One region of the Paenibacillus sp. FSL H8-0175 genome, then DNA from elsewhere that is predicted to be linked to it. Evidence: riboswitches for the same ligand, from Rfam matches in the RefSeq annotation. Region 1 holds a riboswitch; each other region holds the start of a gene.
What was found. Region 1 has a riboswitch for cyclic di-GMP ahead of MHH46_RS21480 (thiamine pyrophosphate-binding protein). Riboswitches for the same ligand answer to the same signal wherever they lie in the genome.

Region 2: it holds a riboswitch for cyclic di-GMP, as region 1 does, so the genes downstream of both, MHH46_RS10475 (DUF6612 family protein) here and MHH46_RS21480 (thiamine pyrophosphate-binding protein) in region 1, are expected to answer to the same signal.
Region 3: it holds a riboswitch for cyclic di-GMP, as region 1 does, so the genes downstream of both, MHH46_RS31045 (NPCBM/NEW2 domain-containing protein) here and MHH46_RS21480 (thiamine pyrophosphate-binding protein) in region 1, are expected to answer to the same signal.

Annotation. Positions count from the first base shown of each region.
Region 1 covers NZ_CP150299.1:4,808,170-4,811,308, reverse strand. The annotation lists gene MHH46_RS21480 (thiamine pyrophosphate-binding protein) at 1-1,330, opposite strand, end outside; cyclic di-GMP riboswitch class I at 1,486-1,582, opposite strand; gene MHH46_RS21475 (methyl-accepting chemotaxis protein) at 1,757-3,007, opposite strand; gene MHH46_RS21470 (YafY family protein) at 3,129-3,139, opposite strand, start outside.
Region 2 covers NZ_CP150299.1:2,440,463-2,443,601, forward strand. The annotation lists gene MHH46_RS10465 (DUF4179 domain-containing protein) at 1-880, opposite strand, end outside; gene MHH46_RS10470 (RNA polymerase sigma factor) at 864-1,382, opposite strand; cyclic di-GMP riboswitch class I at 1,586-1,677, shown strand; gene MHH46_RS10475 (DUF6612 family protein) at 1,795-2,643, shown strand; gene MHH46_RS10480 (NADH-dependent flavin oxidoreductase) at 2,756-3,139, shown strand, end outside.
Region 3 covers NZ_CP150299.1:7,000,744-7,003,882, forward strand. The annotation lists gene MHH46_RS31045 (NPCBM/NEW2 domain-containing protein) at 1-1,753, opposite strand, end outside; cyclic di-GMP riboswitch class I at 2,012-2,098, opposite strand; gene MHH46_RS31050 (hypothetical protein) at 2,256-2,822, opposite strand; gene MHH46_RS31055 (EAL domain-containing protein) at 2,939-3,139, opposite strand, start outside.

The DNA.
Region 1 (3,139 bases):
CAGCGCCGAGCATCATGAAACAACCATCACCTGTAATGCAGAGGACAGTTTCTTCAGGAGCTGCAACTTTTGCACCAATAGCCATGCCGATCGAATTACCCATGCAAGCAAAATACGCATCAAAAACAAAGCTGCCCGGTTTCTTAACCTTGTACCATTTTGCAGCGTGGAATCCATGACTTCCATCATCAACGAAAATTGAATTATTATAAGGGATCAAATCACTTAAAGTGCTCATTACCGAAGCAAGGGAAAGATTCTTGAGGGTTGGAAGCTCTTCTGAATAATCCGCATCGGCCAAAGCCTCACGTTTGGTGATTGTGCTTGGGTCAATATGATTTAGGCAGTGCACCAAATTATCGCGCAGGTCCCCAGTGACCGGTATCGTTTTGGACAATAGTATTTTTCCGACAAAGGTTGGATCAATATCAAATTGAATTAAAGTTGCTGGATGATTCTCCCGTTTAAGATTACAGATGGTCATATCACTTAAACGTGATCCAAGCACTATAAATAAATCGCTTTTATTCAATAAATCGTCCCCGTGGGTCGAACCGCCAACGCCAATAGGACCATGATAGAGTGGGTGATCCCAGACTATAGCCCCTTTTCCACCTGGAGATGTTACTACAGGAATATTAAAAGTTTCTGCGAGTTGAACAAGCTCTTTATGTGCTCCGGAGCGGTTAATTCCTTTACCCGCAATAATCAAAGGATTCTTAGCAGCTTGAATAGCATCGATGACTCTATCGATATTAGCTTGACTAATTAGAGATTCTCTTTCTGGGATTACTATATTGCATTCTTCCAATACTTCAGTTTGTACATCAAAAGGAATACAAAGATGAACAGGACCCCGTTTGGTCAGGGCCACAGAAATCGCATGATTAAAAATAGTACCAAAGTGATCCCCACGTTCAACCAATTTACTGAACAAGGTGGCAGGTCTGAACATATCAGCTAAATCAGCCAGAAAAGAGGTGGAGTCCTGACATTGAGGAATTCCAAGCTCTGTAATGGATTGGTGGCCGGTAATAAATAGGACAGGTAGGTTGTTAGCTTTCGCATGTGCTGCTGCTGTAAGCAGGTTAGTTCCCCCAGGACCCGAAGTACCAAATGCTACGCCTAGGTTACCCGTTTTCAGCGCATACCCTGCTGCTTCGAATCCGGAGCTTGCTTCATGTCTGCCGGGAATAAATTCAATACCGTAATCCACCATCTTTAGAACAATTGGACAAATGGATTTGCCAATGATCCCAAAAGAATGGGTGACTCCAAGGTTACGTAGTGCTTCCGCCATGTAATCTGCGACTGTCTTCAAAAGAAACACCTCACAAGTTTTTTGATATATATTAGTTATTAATCTACCGAATAGATACGACAGATCAATATACTCAAAAAGTAAAAACCTGTGCTCTATAGTAAGCACAGGTTGGTGGCATAAGGCACCGCTAAGACTGAACAATAGTTCAGCCGTCCTGGTTCCTCTGCAACCTGGCAATCATGGCCTCAAACGAAAAAATGAGGCTGTAGATCCATGGTTTTGCGTCATCCTCTTTCGAGGATTTTGCCAATATTAATTTATAGTTGATAAGAATAATTTTCCTTTACAATATATTCCTCATTAATTTTTGTCAACATAATCCGCTAAAAAAACTCGAAATTTGACGAAAGTCTTGTCCAAGAGATGAAGTTTTGCCTCGCGAAAAAAACTGCCACCTAAGACTCAGCTTAGGTGGCAGTTGATAGTTTTGAACTAGAATTTAAAGATATGAATGGTTTTTTGCAGATTAAATACGGCCTGGGTCATTTTTTCCGTTTCTTCTGCAACAGACTGCAGGGCATTAATCTGTTCATTCATAGCCGCCGATACCTCTTCCGTGCCAGCAGCAGTTTCTTCGGTGATTGCTGAGATATTCTCAATTGCACTGGAAATTTTCAAGGCACTTTCTAGCATAAGATCGCTCTCCGCAGAGAATGAAGAGATTTGCTCGGTAATGTACTGCACGCTTTGTACAATTTGTGCGAAAATATGGGCAGATTGAGTGATCATTTCATTCTGAACCTGCACAACCTCTTCATTGATGGCGATATTATCGATGGCTTGTTTAATATCTGACTCAATGCTGCGGACCAAGCCGAATACTTCTTTTGTGGATGCCGTAGATTCCTCAGCAAGCTTGCGGACCTCTTGAGCTACAACGGCAAAACCCCGACCATGCTCTCCGGCACGAGCAGCTTCGATGGAGGCATTCAGTGACAGCAGGTTGGTCTGCTCAGCGATCTCTGTGATGGTCTTGGTGATCATCGTAATCCCGCGGGCATTTTGTGAGAGAGCTTCAATAGTATCAGCCACTTTTTGTGTAGCCTCTATGTTTTTACGCATGCCTTCAGCCTGTGTATCTACGGATTGGCGCCCTTGCTCGACAAGTTCTAAGGTATGTATTGAACGTCTGTTCATTTCTTTGGTGGAGTTCGTATAATTGGATACTTTAGTTTCAATGTCTTTAATGGATTCTGTCATATCAGCGATATCCGTAGATATTTCATTTGCACCAAGAGCGAGCTCAGTAGAAGAAGAGGCTACTTGTGCCATGACAATTTTCAGGTTCTGGTTCTTATCTTCGATTCCGCGGCTTGCATCCATAACTTGACGGGTGATCTGCGATGCATCGGTCAAAATCTTCTTGAGCTTATCAATCATTGTGTTAAAGGAGCGGCTTACGTCACCCATTGAACCATTTTCGTCCGCTCTGCTAGTGAAATCACCCTTCGAAATACTGTGAGATACATTAGCAATATCATCAAAAGATGATGTAAGCGTTCTCTCCACGAAGCGAGCAACAGGTAAAGTCAGACCTGCAAGAACAACTACTAGTATAATTCCTACGAGAAATTGACCTAGAATCATTAACGTAACTAAGACAGGAATAGCAAACAGTGCGGCAACGAGGTAACATCCGGCAACAATTCTTTGTTTTAACGGAAGTTTGTGCATCCAGCTCATTGGTAAAATGTCCCCCTTATTAAATTTTATGTAATGGTGTTATTATAGGGGATTTATAGGTCATTGGTCTATAGAGAAGTGTCATAAATCTTCTTTAAGTAGTAGATATTTAGGATTCATGTCAAAATTCCT
Region 2 (3,139 bases), 2.4 Mb from region 1:
AACTAAAATGAAGACTAGCTTCCTTCCAATCTGATTCAGTTATATTGAAGACCTGTTCAATAAATAAATCCGATCCTTCGTTAGGCATGATGGTTGGAATTGCTTCATTCTCTTGACCACCAGTACTAACTACCAAATGTGGGTTACCCCGTCCTAAGTCAGATGGTGATGCAGCGACTTTGTAACGGATAATGGTTTGATTGGAAACATATCGAACGGATTCGATTTGAAGGCTTGGATATTGCTTAACTCCAGTATTGATAGTATCCCCTGCTTGATGATTAGATTGTAAGGGGATATTCCGATCACTGTAAAAAATGAGATTCCGTGCTTCAAACCTGTAGTCCTTTTTATCATCCTTTAATGTATCAGGTGTCTCATATACTCCAATGAGTTTCTGGCTTTCAGGATCGTATTCTAAATAACCGTATACCTTTGCCTCGGCACCGGATTCACTAGTCATGATGTTTTCCTCTGTAGCAAATCCAGTATATTTGGATAGATCAGATTTAGTATCAAGTGATAACAGCATTTTCATTTTTTCTCCATCAGTTACAACACCGTTCAAATTCATTGTTACTCCTGAACTGGAAGTTTGAAGATTATACTGTTGACCGATGCCGTTATTTAATGCATTACTCACACTTCGACCACCAATTTTATCCCAATTAATCGTCATACTAGCGAATACAGGAATGGCTACAAGTAAGAGGCATGAGAAGACAATACTGATAGGAATAACCTTTTTATTAGACCTAGGAATATTCTGGGAGGCATGCAGATTTCTTTGACGTGTATATGCTTCTTGTTCTATGGCAGTCCACATCAAATCATAATCCGGTCGGGGAATATGTTTATCTTTTTCAATATAGAGACTCATTACTATTCAGCTCCTTTAGTTGGGTTCCACCCATTCTATTTAGTATTTTAAGTCCCATGTTCAGTCTGGATTTTACAGTTCCTTCGGGTATGCTCATAACTTTAGAGATCTCGGGTACAGTCAATTCGTTTATAAAACGAAGGACTACTACCATTCTGATTTTGTCGGGAAGCTGACTGTATAACCCTTGTAATTCTTTTTTAGTTTCCTGTCGATCCAAACGTTTTTCTACAGGGTTTGATTCCTCAGACCTGGATAGTAAATAATTACGTACTTCTTTCATCCACCCCGTCTTACGCCTTTTGATCACACTGTTGCACTCATTCGAAGCAATTCGTAAAATCCAAGCTTTCAAGTTTCTTACCTTCGACTTATCCGCTAAGATAACTTTTACAAATACCTCTTGGGAAATATCCTCCGCATCTGCCTGATTTTTCATTAAGTAGTAACAAAAATAATATACTTGTTCTTTATAGAGCTCGAAAATTTCCCGGTCACTCATTTTGCTGCACCCCCTGTCTTTGCTGTTCTCATTAATAAGACTTATAAGCGTATGTAATCGTTCATTTTTCATTTTGATTGTAGTATTTCTTCTGAGTATCATAGCGAATTCGAATGGAAGATAAGTCGTTTACAGGTAATTATAACCATGATAAAATTAGCGGTGGGACATGCGTCCGTAATCTATTAAAACTAATTGAATGTCCGCGTTAAAGGTAAAATCATCGAAAGATGATGACACAAAGCCATGGGTCTAAAACCTTTCGACAGAAGGAAATGATCGCCAGGCCGCCATAGGGATGTCTTATGAAGCATAAAGGATAGCTCTAAGAATATGTAGTCTATTTTGAGCTCTTTTATTATTTCGACCTATACGGCGTTACATTATCGCAAGGGGCCGAAAGGGGAAGTACATGAACAGTTTTTTCAAAACAATAGGTACTAGTTTGGCAGTAGGTGCTTTATTGCTGTCCGGAACGATCGGATGGATGTCTAATCCAGGAGTAGTGTCAGCAGCTACCTCAACAGTAGTAACCGCGGATCAGATGATCAGCAAAGTAACGGCAGCCTCCAAAGCAATAAAGAATTTCCATCTGGATGTGACCAAAAAACAGGATATTCAAAGAAGCGGGGTGCGTATCAGCAACACCAACACTCTGAAGCTGGATATCAACCGTCTGCCGAATTTTGCCGCAGCAGGCACTGTCGCTAGTAGTCTTTTAGAAACATCGTACAGTCTATATGCCAATGACAAGGAGTTTTACTATCTTGTAGACGGAAGTGAACTGATCGATGAATCTGAAGATGAAGGTTACGACGATGACGGGGAGCCAATCGATCCTGATGCACAATATTGGCTTGGACTGGAGAAAACGGAATGGGATGCCTTTTACTCTAAAGGCCAATACGATCCTGTTTCCATGCTTGATTCGGTCAAAAGTTATAAAAAATCCATGAAAGTCAGCACTGCTGGCGCACAAACAGTCTTACAATTCACGGTAACCGATCCGACAGCAGCTAAGGGGATAATCAAACTCTATGACCAGGAGAACCTCTGGGATGGAGAGACAGTTCAACCCAAAAGCGTAACGTGGAAATTATTCGTCAATACTAAGACCTGGCAAACGGAAAAGCTGACAGTCGATCTGAGTTATGTGCTGGTAAGTGATGGAGCCAAAGATACATACACCACGAAAATCGAAGCTAAATATTCCAAAAATAATAAAGGTGCAGCCATTGTAAAACCGGCCGAACTAGAATAATAAGGACGATTCATAACGAGCGAAAAGCGCTGTTCAGCGGAACAGCGCTTTTTGTTGTATCCAACAGCAGTTCTTTATTAGTTGACAAGAATAAATCATTGCTGTAATTTATATGTATGCGCATGTATATAATAATTTATCTAAATATAATTTAATGAAAGTTGGGAAAAAGATGATAGCACTAGACACAGCATTAACTTTTCGCAGAGGGCTGACATTAAAAAACCGAGTGTTTATGGCTCCAATGACCACGCGAATGAGCTTTTATGACGGTGTAGTAACACAAGATGAATTGAAATACTATTCGCTAAGAACGGGCGAAGTAGGTGCGGTCATCACTGCGGCAGCAAATGTACAAGAGGGTGGAAAAGGATGGGAAGGTGAACTTAGTGTTTCCTCCGATGAATTTATTCCTAGCCTCAGCCGATTAGCATCTACTATTAAACGAAATGGAACAAAGGCTATTTTACAGCTATTCCATGCAGGAAGAATGACA
Region 3 (3,139 bases), 2.2 Mb from region 1:
TAGCAAATTCAGGAACGGTTATAATGTTCTTACCTGGACGCAATTGCACACCTCTAGCCCAAACATTCCAAGCGGCCTCTTGTTGAGAAAAGACTAAAGAAGGTAGCTTATCGTTAGAAGCTGCATCCACATAAACGTTGATCGTATCTCCAGGCATTGCAACGAGACCTGTAGGCTGGTTGTTCGTACCAAAACCAATTCTCAGGTTTTCCTGCGCATGCTTTTTCATATCTCCACGTTGTTCCGCCTCAATGATGGTGCCTTCGGTTTGAACTTCACCATTCACTAGCCTCTTAGCTAAATCCAAAGAATCTTTCAGGATTGGATAGAGCGGATGTACTTTTGCCGCTTCTTCTAATTCGTTGATTGCTTCGACGCTATTATAAGCAGGCACAACCGCACTCATCGTTCCATCTGTGAAAATACCATTTACAGCTTCGCTTACTTTATCTTCTGTATAAAATCTAAATTCAGCCGCAAAAGGTCTGTTGATATTAGCTTTTGTGAACTTAAATTTTAATCTTTTAAACTTCGTCGGTTCGAATTTAAATTCCAGAAAGTCATTGGTACTAATCGCGGTTCCGCTAGATACAAGTTGGAAGGTCTCTCCTTTACTCGTCTCTGATGCATAGATTTCAAAAGCCTCTGGGAATCCTTTGCGGTTATCTCTAGCCAAAAAAGCCACTCTGTCCAGCACTTCCGCTTGCGCTAGTTCAAACACGACTTCATTCGTGAAGCTTGCATCATTGTTTTTGTTCGTTTCCCAATGCGTAGTGGGCTGGTCATCCAGCATATATTCAGGCTTCGTACCTGGGTAGCTTCCACCGTTCACCGTTACTTTTGATACGTTTGCATTCGGCATTCTATAAGCTTGGCTATAGGCATTTTCATAGGCTGTTCCATACCCTTTTAGCTTCGAAACCTTGGCTGCCGTTGCCTCTACCTGATGGTTCTTCAAAAGGATCTTTGCATTCTCTATCTCTTCTTTAAACTGCGCATACAGTGGATGTGCCTGCACTTCATTCTCTAAAGCTGTTAATTTCTCTGTCGTATTAAAGGCAGCACTAACTTGGCTCAAGGTATCATCTGTAAATAATTTTTTCATTTTAGCAGAGACACTATCCTCTTTATAAAAAGAAAACTCAGCCGCACTCGCCCAATCTTGGTTCGCTTTTTTGAAGACAAATTTAAGTCTCTTAAAAGCCGTAGGTGCGAACTGAATCTCCACTACATCACCGGTTGAGCCTGTATATTCTCCAGAAGACACGAGCGTAAAATCACCCGCATCGGTAGTGGAGCCGTAGATATCAAATTCTTGAGCAAAACCTTTACCTTTCGCACCGGATTGCCTAGCCGCGTATACCATTCTATTTAATTCAGTGGACTCATTGAAAACAAACACAACCTCATTCGTAAACGTTGAACTATTCGGTTTGCCAGTCTCCCAATGCGTGCTCATATCCCCATCCATAGCCTTAGCTATAGGCGAGCCTGAGTAGTTGCCACCGTTATTTGTGATGGATTTAATATTTGCTGGATTCATTCTAAAAACCTCATTATAGGCATTTAGAGCATCCTTGCCGTACAGCTCAAACGGAATAACCGAGGCGTTGCTTAATAAGTTAACCTTACTTTGCGCCACTGTTTTTGTTACATTTACCTTGCTTGCCTCACTTGCTAAAGCATAACCTGCCTCACTCGAAAAACTGGCCAACATGGCCGCCGATGTAGCGATCGCAATCATTTTCTTCATCTCTTCTTACCCCCAGATGTCATATGAATCTCTCCAGTGCCCAAAAATGGGCACAAAAAAAACTACCCCAAAAGAGTAGCTTGATTGCGTATAAAGTCGCCTAAAAATTAAGACTTAATTTTTATTAAACCTTAACAAGCATAAACGCCTTCGGCGTCCTTATAAGGACGGTAAGCGTTTAAGCGAGAAATATAAGATATTAAGTATAGTTTTATAACTTATACTTTCTTATATTTTAACAAAAAGCGTTACGCACTCTTTGGCAGCTGGCTGACAATAGTTATGATAACCTTAGTCCCTATAGCTTTGCGTCCCTACATTTCCATAGGTTTGCCTATGAAGTTTCGAATACATTCAAAGAGTAACATAAGCCTAGATCTGATCGCATGATTAATTGGTATGAAATGAGTATAGGTAATTGCAATTAGTTTTTCTTATGTGATAGATATTATTTATCGACTATCCCGGAAGAGAAGGACATCCTTTAGGACTGTAGGTCTACTTAACTCTCCGATCCAAACAAACCCCGGAACCAATTCCACACATCGCCCGTGACGGGAATTAATCCGAAACCATGTTCGCCAACTACGATTACACCATATGCCCATTGTCCGATAGCTATGGCACCCCCAGCGATCCTGCCTATCGCTATCGCACCAAACGCCGTATCCCCTATGGCGATGGCCCCCAACGCTTTTTCCGCGATTGCGATCGCTCCTACAGCCACGCCTGCAATCGCAATCGCTCCCACTGCGAAGCCAAGCCAGCTAAGTGCTATTGCTCCGATCGCTAACCACATTCCCAGTGATATTGCTCCTAAGGATAATACGCCCACGCTTATCGCACCTATGGAAATCAAGCCAACAGCTACATCTCCAATAGCGATTAATCCAACGGCTGTCTTCACACGGGGTTTACCTCCACGGCCATACGCTTGACCTGAGTATCGCCCTAGATTACTGCGAATACTGATGACCGGAAATGAGGGAGAAGGCCATTGATAATCAATCTCTCGTCCATCAAAGCCCCTAGAATCCGCCCAGCGCGTTACAAATTGATGCCATTTCATATCTATCCCGTCCCCCTTTTCAAATTACCTAAATTATACAACCCCGGGGGTTGGCTGTACTCAGACTCTGACCTGAAATTCATCTCATCCTCTGGACGGATATATACTCATTAGGATTACTGTTTGGGAATAGGATCAGGCTTTCCAAATAAATAGCCCTGAAACAACTGATAACCACTCTGCTTAAGCCATTCAAAGTCCTCTCTAAACTCCACACCTTCTGCTAAAGGAACGGATTGGATTTCTAAAGCTTTTTCTAAAAATTGCTTTGCTATTTTCTGTTTGTTCAGATCGCTGGACACACCCTGAACATATTT